3 regions of the Arthrobacter sp. R4-81 genome follow, and region 2 is predicted to be linked to each of the others. Evidence: riboswitches for the same ligand, from Rfam matches in the RefSeq annotation. Region 2 holds a riboswitch; each other region holds the start of a gene.
The links. Region 2 has a riboswitch for cyclic di-AMP ahead of M1E05_RS02070 (hypothetical protein). Riboswitches for the same ligand answer to the same signal wherever they lie in the genome.

Region 1 (4,154 bases), 290 kb from region 2:
CTTCCGCCGGGTTGAGGCCTATATCAAGGAATATGGCTCGCGCGGGCACGGGCAGGCGCCGGGCTGCGACTTCACTTTCGGGAATCCGCACCAGATGCCAGCCGACCGCTACGTCAATACCCTCCGGGACGCTCTGACGCCTCAGAATGATCAGTGGTTCGCGTACCAAACCAATGGCGAGGCCGCCCGGGAAGCAGCGGCGGAGTCACTGCAGCGGCTGCTGGATGTGCCTTTCCGGCCGGACGACATCTACCTCACGACGGGTGGCTTCGCCGCGATCGCGTTGGCGCTCAAGACGGTGGCCGATCCGGGCGACGAAGTCATCTACAGCCTGCCGCCCTGGTTCCTGTATGAGCCTCTGGTCCTTGAAGCCGGGCTGGTACCGGTGAAAGTCAAGATCAACACCACCACGTTCGACCTTGACCTCGACGCCATCGAGGCAGCCATTACGGAACGGACGCGGGTTGTGATCGTCAATTCGCCCAACAATCCGACCGGGCGGGTGTACCCGCCCGAACTGCTGCTCCGGTTGGCGGAACTACTGGAAGCCGCCTCGGTGAGGATCGGAAGGCGGATCTACCTCATCTCAGACGAGCCCTACAACCGGATTGTGTTCGACGGTTTGCGCTTCCACAGCCCCGTGGAATTCTATGCGCACACGCTGCTGGCCTACTCCTATGGCAAGACCCACCTCTCCCCGGGTCAACGGGTGGGTTATCTGGCTCTTCCGCCCACCATGCCGCACCGGGAAGAGATGGCCCCGGCCATCACCAGCCTGCAGGTGGCGATGGGCTGGGTGTACCCCAATGCCCTGCTGCAGCACGCGCTTCCTGAGCTGGAGAAGTTCTCCATTTCTATTGATCAACTGCAGCGCCGCCGGGACCGACTGGTTGATGAACTTGGTGGGATGGGTTACCGCATCTGGCGTCCGGAAGGCACGTTCTACCTCTATGTCCCCTCCCCTATTCCTGACGACGAGGCCTTCACCGCATCACTTGCCCGCAGGGACGTCTTCGTTTTGCCGGGCGTGCTGTTCGAGACGCCGGGCTTCTTCCGGATCTCCCTCACTGCCAACGAGGACATGATCGAGCGCAGCCTGCCGGCGTTCGAAGCGGCGATGAAAGAAGTCCGCCAGTGAGTCCGCTTAGCGGTGGTTCCGCTACCGGTGGTTGCGCTTGAGGCACCGGCTCCTGATCTTGCTGCCAGGTGTAGAAGGCTCAAGTGAGCTGTTGGCGTTTAATTTCAGGGACGATGAGCGGCAGTAGCCGGACGTAGAGGACCATTCCGATGAGTTCGACAAGAGTCTGGGTCACCACGACGAGCGCTGCCAGGGCCAACGGGCCAGGCAAAGCCAGTGCCAGCGGAAGAATCACCAGGGAATTCCGGGTGGCCCCGCTAAAAAGCACGGCACGCGTGGCCGGAACGTCGAGGTGCGCCTGCTTGGCCACAAGGAGGCCCAGGGGCACCATAGCGATCAGGAAAGCGGCATACAGCGGGACAACGGCCAGCAGGGCGCCCAGCTCCTGCCGCACTCCCACAACCTGGGAGCCGACAACGACCGCCAGGGTTGCCATCATCAGAGGGACCATCAGGGCCTGCATCACTGCCATGATCGCCCGGCCCAGTGACGCCCGCCGGGCCAGGGCCTGCGTCAGTGCGGCCAGGGCCAAGGGAAACAGGATGAGCCCCACCAGCGCCTGAACGAAGGGTGCAGGATCTATTGCTGACGCTATCCCCGGGCCAACGAAAACCATCAGGTACAGCGGCAACAGGAGCATCTGCACCAGCATCAGCACCGGCGCCGCGGCCAGGAGACGATCGCTGGCCCCGCCTGCCAGACCGGTGAACACAATGACGTAGTCGACGCAGGGTGTCAGCAGGACCAGGAGGACACCGACCAACAGCGCCTGCTCTCCCGCGATGAAACGGGTGAGGGCAAACACCACCACGGGCACAACAGCGAAATTCAGTATCAGCACCGCTGACATGAACCGCAGATCGCGTGTGGCCGTACCAATCGAGGCAAGCGGGATCCCGAGAAATGTGGCGAAGAGCAGCAGGCCAAGGACGGGATTGATTGCATGCTCCAGCACCCCGGCCGAGTCAGGAGCCAATGATCCAGCTCCTCCGCCGACGATGATCGCGGCCAGATACAACCCGACCTGGCGCCTTTCCATCGCTGCGACAAGAGTTCCGATCTTCACGCAGCCAATCGTAGGCCAAGCAACCATTAAGGCATCTCGGTATTCATGGTGGGTGGAGCGACGTCGGCACCCGGAGCCGCTGCATCCTACCCTGCAGCAAGACGAAACGTGACCTTATTCTGATAACGGATTTGTAACGCATCGTTTTTCTTGCTTACATAGAGGGACCACATACCTTCGTTGGGTATGCGTGTGACCGCCTCGCCAAACCCCGCCGGCGGTCCATGAAACTTTTACTTCCCTTGGCGGGGGCGGAAAACCCACTGATGATGCCTTTGCGCGTCTTGGGGTGAAGCCTGGCCCAGTAGCTGCACGCCTCGAGGCGTCCGGCAGGGCAGGCCGGACAGTCCACTCGTCCGAATCCGACAGCTAATTTCGCCGGCGCAGAGAGGACTTACTTTTGCCTTCCCAAGATAAACACGGCCAACGCCATGCCCTTTTTGCCTCCACGTCCGCCAAGGGCAGCCACCGGGCGGCCTCATCCTCCGCTCCGACCCTGCGGGATCGCGGCCGAAAGTTGGGAATTGCGGCGGTGGTAACGGGGATGTTCGCATTAACCGCCCTTTCCAATGCCCACGCCCAGCCCAGCCTGCTATCGGCGGCACAGGACCTCGCGGCCGGGACAGTGCTCTCCCCCGCTACCCAGCCGGCGGTGGCTGCAGATGCCGGATCAGCACTGGCTTTTGACCGCCCCCAGGTGAGCTCCGTCCCTGCACCGCAAGCTGAACCAGCACCGGCACCTGAACCAGCACCGGCACCTGCACCCGCTCCTGTTCAGGCAGCGGCTGCTGCCCCTTCACCAACCCTGCGGGCTCCCCTGGCCTCGATGAGCGTGACTTCTCCGTTCGGCTTCCGTGTCAATCCCCTGACCGGGGCGCTCGACGAAATGCATACAGGCATGGACCTGTCCGGACAGTGTTCAACCCCTGTTCTGGCGGCAGCTGCGGGAACAGTGACGGAGGCCGGGTGGAGTCCGTACGGCGGCGGAAACCGGATCGTCGTCGAGCACGGCAACGGACTGAAGACCACGTACAACCACCTGGACAGAATCGGCGTTTCCGTTGGGCAGACCCTGACGCAGGGCGGACAGATTGCTGGCGTCGGAACAACCGGCAACTCCACTGGCTGCCATCTGCACTTCGAGGTCATGCTCAACGACCAGACAGTCGATCCCGCCACCTACATGTAGCGGAGATACCAATCGGATCGGCCTCGTAGCGTCAGGCCAGGGACGTCAAAAGGTCTGTGCAGGCCGCTTCACATCGGCAAGCCTCAGCACAGATTCTGCAGTGCTCGTGCATCCCGGCGTGCTTTTCGCACTCCTCGTCACTAACACCGCTTGCTATCCGGCAGGATTCGAGCAGCGCCCGAGTAGCTGCGATCACCTCCTACTTTTCGTGCCCTTCAGGGAGAGACGGCAGGCCTGAATGTGCTCCCGCCGTCCGTGGACACCAGGATCCCCCCATCAATGGCTGCCCAGATCCCGGGATTTCCGTCTGAACCTTTGACGGCGGCTATCGCCAGGACTTGGCCGTCAATCCGGCCTTTTCTCGTCCAGGTCGCGCCAGCATCAGCTGAGTAGTGAACCGTCCCGTCAGGTTCGACGCCGACGGCCTCCGTTGAGTGGGCAAAGGCGGCGTACTGGATCAGCGGGGAAGACTCGTTCAGCATCCAGGTTGTGCCGCCGTCGATGGAGCGCTGTATGCCCGAAGTCGTGGTGGCCAGAACAATGTCACTTTCGGGGTGCCCAGCCAAGGCGGCCGGGACGAAGCCCTGGGCCAGTGTTGTCCAGGTCTTGCCGTCGGGGCTGGTGCGCAGTTCCCCATCAAAGGCAACGATTCCGGATTTGGTGGTGGTAAGCGCATGGAAGTCCGATTCCCCTTGGCGGGACAGCTGTTCCCAGCTTCTGCCTCCGTCGCTGGATTTGATCAGCCCGAGGGGGTTGGGCAT
Region 2 (4,154 bases):
TTGGCCAGCCTGGCGCTGGCCTGCTGACCGTAAATGCTGAGGACCTGGCGAAGTTCATGGACGGTAGTGATGGGCGTGGAGAAGGACCTGCTGAAAATCAACTGGTCCCTGCCGATCCGCTCCTCCTCCATCGGAATGCATGGTGTGCCCTGAAGCTCCAGGACGGTGCGCATCACCATCACTGAGAAGCGGTCCCGGATCATCACAGGATCTGCCTTTGAAAGGTCAAGGACCGACTGGATTCCCATGGCATTGAGGCGTTTGGTCAGGCGGGAGGCGATGCCCCAGATCTCGATCACCGACAGCCGGGCCATCAGTGTTTCCCGCTGGGCGAGGGGGAGGGAATCCCAGAGGCAAACACCGTTGAAGCCCGGATTGTTCTTGGCCCACTTGTTCGCAAGTTTTGCCAGGGTCTTGGTTCCTGCGATTCCGACGCACACCGGCACGCCTACGTTGCGGCGCACGGCGGCCTTCATCTCCAGTCCAAGCCGAAGGAGCTCATCCGGGGTTCCCTTGACGCCAAGGAAGGCCTCGTCGATGCTGTAGACCTCCAGCCAGGCCGAGAACCTGCTGAGGAGTTCCATCACGCGCGCGCTGATGTCGCCGTACAGCTCATAGTTGCTGGACCTGGCCACCAGGCCCCACTCCTTGACCCGTGGTGCGATCTTGAACCAGGGCTCGCCTACCGGGATGCCCAGTGCCTTGGCCTCGGGTGACCGGGTAACGGCACACCCGTCGTTATTGGAGAGCACAACCAGTGGCCGACCTTCCAGGGATGGGTCAAAGGCACGCTCAGCCGAGGCATAAAAACAGTTCACGTCCACGTGGGCGATCTGCTGCATCCGGTGCATCATTGCCGGCTTAGACATGGTGGAGGCACCTCGTGGCCACGCCCCAAATGATGAGGTCGGACAGTGCTGCAACGCGGATATCCGGGTAGTTCGCACTTTCCGCCTGGAGCAGGACGCCGCTTTGTCTGATGCGGAGGCGTTTGATGGTCAGTTCACCGTCCAGTACGGCGATGACCACGGACCCGTCCTTGGGCTCCAGGGCGCGATCGACGATCAATTCGTCCCCGTCGCTGATGCCCGCCCCCTCCATTGAATTTCCCGAGACCCTCACCACGTACGTGCTGGTGATGTCCTTGATGAGGTGTTCGTTGAGGTCGATCCTGCCGTCAAAGTAGTCCTGCGCTGGCGAGGGGTAGCCTGCAGCCACCGCCACAGGGGAGATGAGAACCGTGAGCAGCGAGCTGCCGGCGGCTATCATACGAGGACCCACAATAATGCCCACAACACACCTTCATTCGAATATATGTTCGATAATTCAGTGTACTGCGAGGTCGGACAAAAAGGCCTATCGCATCCGGATGGTGCAACGTGACTCGCCGCCAACCTTTTCCTGTTACCTAAACGTGACTTTAAGGGAGGGTTTCCTGTACGGTTTGTGCGTGGCCCATCTGGATCGGGCCGCGTCCGGGCTGACGCCGAGCTCTGCCACATCCCGGACTCCCAACACTAAGGCAGAGACGGGGGACCCAGAGTCTTCGGGCCGCTACCCAGCGGCCCGTGGGGTGAAGCCGTCACGTCTAACGTGCCGGCCGGTTGACCTCTTCCGAACCCGACAGCTAACCTCGCAGGCGTTGAGAGGCAACCATCATGTCCCGTTCTTTCGATCAGTCGCGCCCTTTACGCGCCGGACGGCATCGCGCAGAAGCTGCGCCATCCGTCAAAACCCCCAGCCCAACAAACCCCGCCGCGGAAGAGCCGAACCTCGGGACGGCTCCCACGGACCCCGTTTCCACCACCGTGATTCCGGCCGCGCCGATTCCCGCAGAACCTGAGCCCACTGCACCGGTTTCCACCGTCACGCGGCGAAGCAGGGACAGGCGCCCGGCCTTTGAAGTACCCCCTGCCCCCAGGACTGCGCCTGTGACTGAAGCCGCTCCGACGACCGTGCAGGAGAGCTCCGCTCCGGAAACCGCACCCATAGCCGAAGTGCGTCCCGCCCCCGCAGCGACGCGACGGAGCAGGACGGGGCGCGCGGCAGTTGAAAAGCCAACGGTGAGCGCATCGGCCGCCGCTGCAATCGACGCCCAGACGAGCGCACATAGCCCTCAGCTGGCTGCCGTATTCAGTTCCAAGCCCGATGATGTCCTGAAGAAAGCCGTTTCGGTTCGTGTCATGGGTCAAAGGATGGCCGTCGTAGCCGGAGCCTTTGCCGTGCTGCTTGGCGTAGGAGCAGCCAGCCAGGCCACAGAGCTGCCCTTCTTCGGCAAGGAAACTTCCGCCCAGGAGGCCCCCGGCACAACGAACGCGACTCGGGCGACCTCCGGAATACGGCCGACCGCCGGAACCACTACCCCCCGGCCAACCGTCTCGGCCACGTCCCCTGGGACAACCAGCGGCACCCCGGCCCAAGCGGCGGCCGGTGCCGATGTCCCGGCGGCAGCGGATCAACAAGGCACTAGCCTGCCTGGTGTGGGCAGCCTCCCCATGCCGGTGGACGCTCCCACCCTGGCGGCAATAGCGGCTGCCTCCACCGCCGCGGCTCCGCCCGCCTCTGCCACGTCCCCGAACGCCCAGCCTCCGGCCTCTTCCTCGAACCCTCAGCCCGCGCCGGCCTCGCCAACGGCGGCACCGGCTCCTGCGACAACCGCAGCACCAGCACCAGCACCAGCACCAGCACCGACACCGACACCGTCGCAGTCACCGAGTACACTGCTGACGCCAGTTACCGGCTTGCTCGACCCCTTGCTGGGCACGGCCACCGCTACGGCTCCCGCAGCCGTGGACGGCGCTGCGGAAGACGTCGTCGATACCAGCACTTATGCCAGCAGCCGCCTGGCCTCGTACGGATGGGGCACCGAGGAGATGACTGCCCTGAGCACCCTTTGGGACACCTCAGCTGGGTGGCGCGGCAGCCAGGTGGACAGGGGCATGAGCTACATCAAACAACGCTATGGTTCCCCGACCAAAGCCTTGGAATTCCGCGCAGCGAATAACTGGTACTGAGGCCTGCTCCGGGTTTCGTGCCGGCGTCAGGCCCCCACGTACGCTGCCAGATGCTCACCTGTGAGCGTGGAGCGGGCTGCGACAAGGTCAGCGGGAGTGCCTTGGAAGACGATCCGGCCGCCGTCATGGCCGGCACCGGGACCGAGGTCGATGATCCAGTCGGCGTGCGCCATCACCGCCTGGTGGTGCTCGATGACGATGACCGACTTGCCGGACCCGACCAGGCGGTCGAGCAGACCCAGCAGGTTCTCGACGTCGGCCAGGTGGAGGCCCGTGGTCGGTTCGTCGAGGATATAGACCTCACCCTTCTCCGCCATCTGGGTAGCCAGCTTGATGCGCTGGCGCTCGCCGCCTGACAGTGTGGTGAGTGGCTGGCCGAGGGTGAGGTAGCCGAGCCCGACGTCCACGATCCGGTCGAGGATCTTGTGGGCAGCAGGCGTGCGGGCCTCTCCTTCGCTGAAGAAGATGTTCGCTTCTGTCATCGACATTGCCAACACCTCGGCGATGTTCCGCCCGCCCAGCGTGTATTCAAGGACCGACGCTTGGAACCGGCGCCCCTCGCAGTCCTCACACGTGGACTCAACGGTGGCCATAACGCCCAGTTCGGTGAAGATGACACCCGCGCCGTTGCATGTGGGACAGGCGCCCTCAGAGTTGGAGCTGAAAAGCGCCGGCTTCACTGAATTAGCCTTCGCAAACGCCTTGCGGATGGGCTCGAGCAGACCGGTGTACGTGGCAGGGTTGCTGCGGCGTGAGCCTTTGATGGCGCCCTGGTCAACCACCACCACGCCGTCGCGGTCGGCCACTGAACCATGGATCAGGGAACTCTTTCCTGAGCCGGCAACTCCCGTCACCACCACAAGCGCGCCCAGCGGTATGTCGACGTCGACGTTTTGCAGGTTGTGCGTGCGCGCTCCGCGGACCTCAAGCGCGCCCTTCTGTGTGCGCACTGCCTTTTTAAGGGCAGCCCGGTCATCGAGATGCCGCCCGGTGATGGTGTCGCTCTTCCGCAGTCCCTCGAGGGTGCCCTCGAAGACCACCTCACCACCGGCGGCGCCGGCGCCGGGACCGAGGTCGACGACGTGGTCAGCGATGGCGATGGTCTCCGGTTTGTGCTCGACGACGAGCACGGTGTTGCCC
Region 3 (4,154 bases), 940 kb from region 2:
CGGCCTGGCCTGGCTGGGGTTTGTGATCCTGGCCCACAGGCTCTTCCATCTCACCCGGCGCCGCGAACACGCGGGGCCGGCACCTAGGTTCGACCAACCCGCACACCTGGTGCAGCCCGAGGTTGACGGTACCGACTCCGCGACGGATGATGTGGTGCGCAGCCGGCGTGGAGAGCAGAATTCCGGGTGATAGTTTTGACCCCATGCGCACACTCGTCGTGGACCACCCACTGGTCGCCCACAAGCTCACCGTTCTGCGGGACAAAAAGACCCCTTCGCCGGTATTCCGGCAGCTCACAGAGGAGCTGGTAACTCTTCTGGCTTACGAAGCCACGCGGGATGTCCGCACCCAGCCTGTGACCATCGAGACACCCGTGAGCACTGCGGTGGGCACAGCCTTCACCAAGCCCACGCCGCTGGTGGTTCCCATCCTCCGCGCAGGTCTTGGCATGCTGGAAGGGATGACCAAGCTGGTCCCGACGGCGGAGGTCGGCTTCCTGGGAATGGCCCGGGACGAGGAAACCCTGGACATCATCACCTATGCGGAACGGCTCCCGGAGAACCTGACCGACCGGCAGATCTTCGTGCTGGACCCCATGCTGGCCACCGGCGGAACACTCCGTGAAGCCATCAAGTTCCTCTTCAAGCGCGGCGCTTCGGACGTCACCTGCATCTGCCTCCTGGCAGCTCCCGAAGGCTTGGCAAGGCTCGAGGAAGAACTCTCGGACGCCAATGTCACAATCGTTCTGGCTTCCATCGACGAAAAACTCAACGACAAGTCCTACATCGTGCCCGGTCTGGGCGATGCCGGCGACAGGTTGTACGGGATCGCCGGATAACGGATGAGCCTGCACAGCACTACTCTGACCGCCCGCGGTGTCCTGTTCGACATGGACGGCACCCTGGTTGATTCCACCAGCATCGTGGAGCGGGTGTGGGGCGAATTCGCCGGCCGCTACGGCCTCGACTATGCCGAAATCCTGCAGACCTCGCACGGGGTCCAGGCCATCGATACCGTCCGGCGCTATGCTCCCGCCGGATCCGACGTCGAAGCCCTCACCGAGGAGCTCGGGCGGATGGAGCTGGCTGAGACGAGGGGGATCGTTCCGGTGCAGGGGGCTGTGGAGCTGCTGGCCAGTCTTCCGGCTGAATCTGTGGCGCTGGTGACGTCGGCTTTCCGAGGGCTGGCCGAAGTGCGAATGGCTGCAGCCGGGCTGACCATCCCCGTCTCTGCAGTCTTCGCCGCTGACGTTACCCGCGGCAAGCCGGACCCTGAGGGCTACCTCCTGGCGGCGTCGCTCCTTGGGGTTGACCCGGGTGATGCCCTGGTATTTGAAGACGCCCCCGCCGGGATCGCGGCCGGTGTAGCGGCGGGCATCCGCACCATTGCTGTCGGGCCTAACACCGGAGAGCTTCCCGACGGCGTCCTGCACATCCGCGACTATTCAGCAGTCTCCGCCACAGTCCTTCGGGATCCCAATGGGAAGAACGTTATTTCTTTCCGGCTTTGAGGTTCTCCACTGCCTTCGCAATCCGGCGCGAGCGTGTGTCCCCGGGCTTGGCGCTCGCGACAGGTTCCACATAACGACGCTGCGCGCTGTAATTCAGGGTCGCATAAAAAGCCTGCGCGTCAGGTTCAGCGGCGAGCGCGGCAGCCAGATCGTCGGGGACCTCGACGACGCGTGGTTGGGTGTCGAGCTCCAGCCCGACTTCCACGGTGTCTCCGGCTGCAGCCCCGGTCAGTTCCCTGTTAGCGGCGCTCAGACCGACCAAGAATTGCCCGCCCATGACGGCGATGCTGCTGCGGTAGCTCTTACCGTTCAGTGTTACCAGGACCGGCGGACGCTTGCCCGCCCCGAGCGCCTCCAGGATTTCGGCAGGAACCACAATTCCGGCTGTGTTACCGCTGCCCATGATGGTGGTGGTGAACTTCATGGTCACAGTATGCCCGATGAGAATCCGGCGGTTTCGAACTTTTGGTTGGTTTAGTACCAGTTGTTCGCGTAATGGAAGTTCAACGCGCCGCAGGGGGAGCCGTAGCGTTCCTTGATGTAGTTGAGGCCCCAGTTGATCTGGGTCCGGAAGTTGGTCACGTAGTCAGCGCCGGCACTCGCCATCTTCTCGGCGGGAAGCGACTGGACGATTCCGTAGGCGCCACTGCTGGGGTTTGTGGCAGTGGTCTTCCAGTCCGATTCTTTGGTCCACAGTGTGGTGAGGCACTGCATCTGGTCCGCAGCCCATCCATGGGCGCCTAGCTGACTCGCGGCGTACGCCTGGGCGGCTGCAGGATCGTCAACCGCTACAGGTGCGGGGGCGGGCTCGGGAGCGGGTGCGGGCTCCGGGGCAGGTGCTGGAGCTGCCTGTGGCTCCACCGGCGCCTGAGAAGGAGCGGCCTCCGCCCTGACCAGGGACTTTTCGAAGTCGATTCGTGATTCGGCGTCGGCCGTGGTGGGAGCTTGCGCCGTGGGAGCAGCAGCCGGCGTGGCCGGCTCTGAGGCCTGCCCGGCGGCACCCACGCCAATCAGTACCGCACAGGCCGAAGCGACGACAGCCAGACGATAGCCGTTGCCGCCCAGGCCTGAACTGAACCGGGAGAGTGAAAAAGGGGTTTTCGAGCTTTCCGCGCGGTGCCTTGAGATCCCATGCTTTGAAGGCTGATCCGGTGCATTCTTGTGCTCCGGATGGTTATCAGGGCGCGTTTGTACCAAGGGTTCAGTCATGATTGCCTCTCAACGCCTACGGAGTTAGCTGTCGGGTTCGGATGAGGTCATCCGGCCGCACGGAAAATCACGTGTCGGCTTCACCCCAAGGGCGGAATGCTGCGCAAATGCCCGGAGACTCTGGGTCCCCCGTCTCTGCCTGGTCATGCGGTATCCGGGAAGCGGCAGAGTTTGGCGTCCAACCGGAAATGCGGCCAGAACGGTAGCCGCACCCCAACGACGCTACAGGAATTGAAGGCCTAAGTCACGTTTTGGTAACAGAGATCACGACGGCGGCGTGGTGCCTTGCGGACGAAACCTGAGTAAGAATCTGGTCCTGCCAGGTCGGGAAGCGACCTCAACGCTGCCTCCATGCGCCTCCATGATCGAGTGGACGATCGATAACCCGAGCCCGCTGGATCCCTCATCCTCACGGTTGCTTCCTCCAGCGCGATTGCTGGCTCTCGAGGTATCAGCACGCGTAAAACGTGCGAATACGGTGTCAACGAATCCCGGGTCGATGCCGGGACCATCGTCAGTAACGGAAATCACGACACTTCCCTCCTCAGAGTTCGCCAAACCAGCCACCACCGTGGTGCCGGGCGGCGTGTGCTTCCGTACGTTCGAAAGAAGGTTCATCAGGACCTGACGCAATCCCGAGGTGTCGCCGCGCACGATTACGCCACCTCCCGGCAACTCCAGCTTCCAATGCCGGTCAGGCGCCATCACCCGCTCATCGCTGACCGTTTCGACCAGCAGCTGCGTAAGATCCACATCAGTGAGTCGCAGCTGCTGCCCTTCATCAATACGGGCCAGCATGAGCAGGTCCTCCACGAGGGCAGTCATCCGCTCGGATTGGCTCTGAACCCTTGCGAGGGATTTCGTTCCGTCGGGAGTCAGCTTTTCCGTCATCCTCATCAGCTCGGTGTAGCCACGGATCGCGGTGAGGGGGGTCCGCAGTTCGTGGGAGGCATCCGCCACGAACTGCCGGACCTTAGTCTCGCTCCTTTGTCTGGACTCAAGCGCCCGGGAAACATTGTCCAGCATGAGGTTCAGGGCGTGGCCAACCCTGCCTACTTCAGTTCCGGGATGAGCGCTCGACGGCGGGACCCGCACGGCGAGTGCCACTTCGCCGGCGTCGAGGGGTAACCGGGAGACCTGGGTGGCCACATCGGACAGTTGCTCAAGGGGTTTCAGGTTGCGGCGGATTATCCCTGTCCCCACCAGACCGATCAGCAGTATTCCCGCGAGCGACCCCGCCGTCATGGTCCAGACCAGCGAGTTGAGTGTGCTCTCCTTGGCTGCCAGTGGGAGACCGGTTACCAGCACACCCCCATCCCGCATGTGTAGTGCCAGCAATCGATAGTCCCCGTCTGCAAGTGTCCGCGTAACTGGTTTGCCGTCCATTGGCAGGCTCAGCAGAGCAGCGTTGTCTTGGGGGGACAGGTCCGTTTG

Region 1: linked by a shared signal. The riboswitch ahead of M1E05_RS03455 (M23 family metallopeptidase) and the one ahead of M1E05_RS02070 (hypothetical protein) in region 2 are both predicted to bind cyclic di-AMP.
Region 3: linked by a shared signal. The riboswitch ahead of M1E05_RS17850 (aggregation-promoting factor C-terminal-like domain-containing protein) and the one ahead of M1E05_RS02070 (hypothetical protein) in region 2 are both predicted to bind cyclic di-AMP.

The regions. Positions count from the first base shown of each region.
Region 1 is NZ_CP096445.1:722,946-727,099, reverse strand. It holds gene M1E05_RS03465 (aminotransferase class I/II-fold pyridoxal phosphate-dependent enzyme) at 1-1,138, shown strand, start outside; gene M1E05_RS03460 (arsenic resistance protein) at 1,218-2,177, opposite strand; cyclic di-AMP (ydaO/yuaA leader) riboswitch at 2,429-2,600, shown strand; gene M1E05_RS03455 (M23 family metallopeptidase) at 2,605-3,393, shown strand; partial or broken gene M1E05_RS03450 (four-helix bundle copper-binding protein) at 3,425-3,577, opposite strand; gene M1E05_RS03445 (F510_1955 family glycosylhydrolase) at 3,609-4,154, opposite strand, start outside.
Region 2 is NZ_CP096445.1:429,359-433,512, forward strand. It holds gene M1E05_RS02060 (Y-family DNA polymerase) at 1-869, opposite strand, end outside; gene M1E05_RS02065 (LexA family protein) at 862-1,293, opposite strand; cyclic di-AMP (ydaO/yuaA leader) riboswitch at 1,499-1,656, shown strand; gene M1E05_RS02070 (hypothetical protein) at 1,659-3,014, shown strand; gene M1E05_RS02075 (ATP-binding cassette domain-containing protein) at 3,041-4,154, opposite strand, start outside.
Region 3 is NZ_CP096445.1:3,893,498-3,897,651, reverse strand. It holds gene M1E05_RS17870 (phosphatase PAP2 family protein) at 1-190, shown strand, start outside; gene upp (uracil phosphoribosyltransferase) at 204-839, shown strand; gene M1E05_RS17860 (HAD-IA family hydrolase) at 843-1,511, shown strand; gene M1E05_RS17855 (YdeI/OmpD-associated family protein) at 1,492-1,935, opposite strand; gene M1E05_RS17850 (aggregation-promoting factor C-terminal-like domain-containing protein) at 1,986-2,720, opposite strand; cyclic di-AMP (ydaO/yuaA leader) riboswitch at 2,720-2,897, opposite strand; gene M1E05_RS17845 (sensor histidine kinase) at 2,985-4,154, opposite strand, start outside.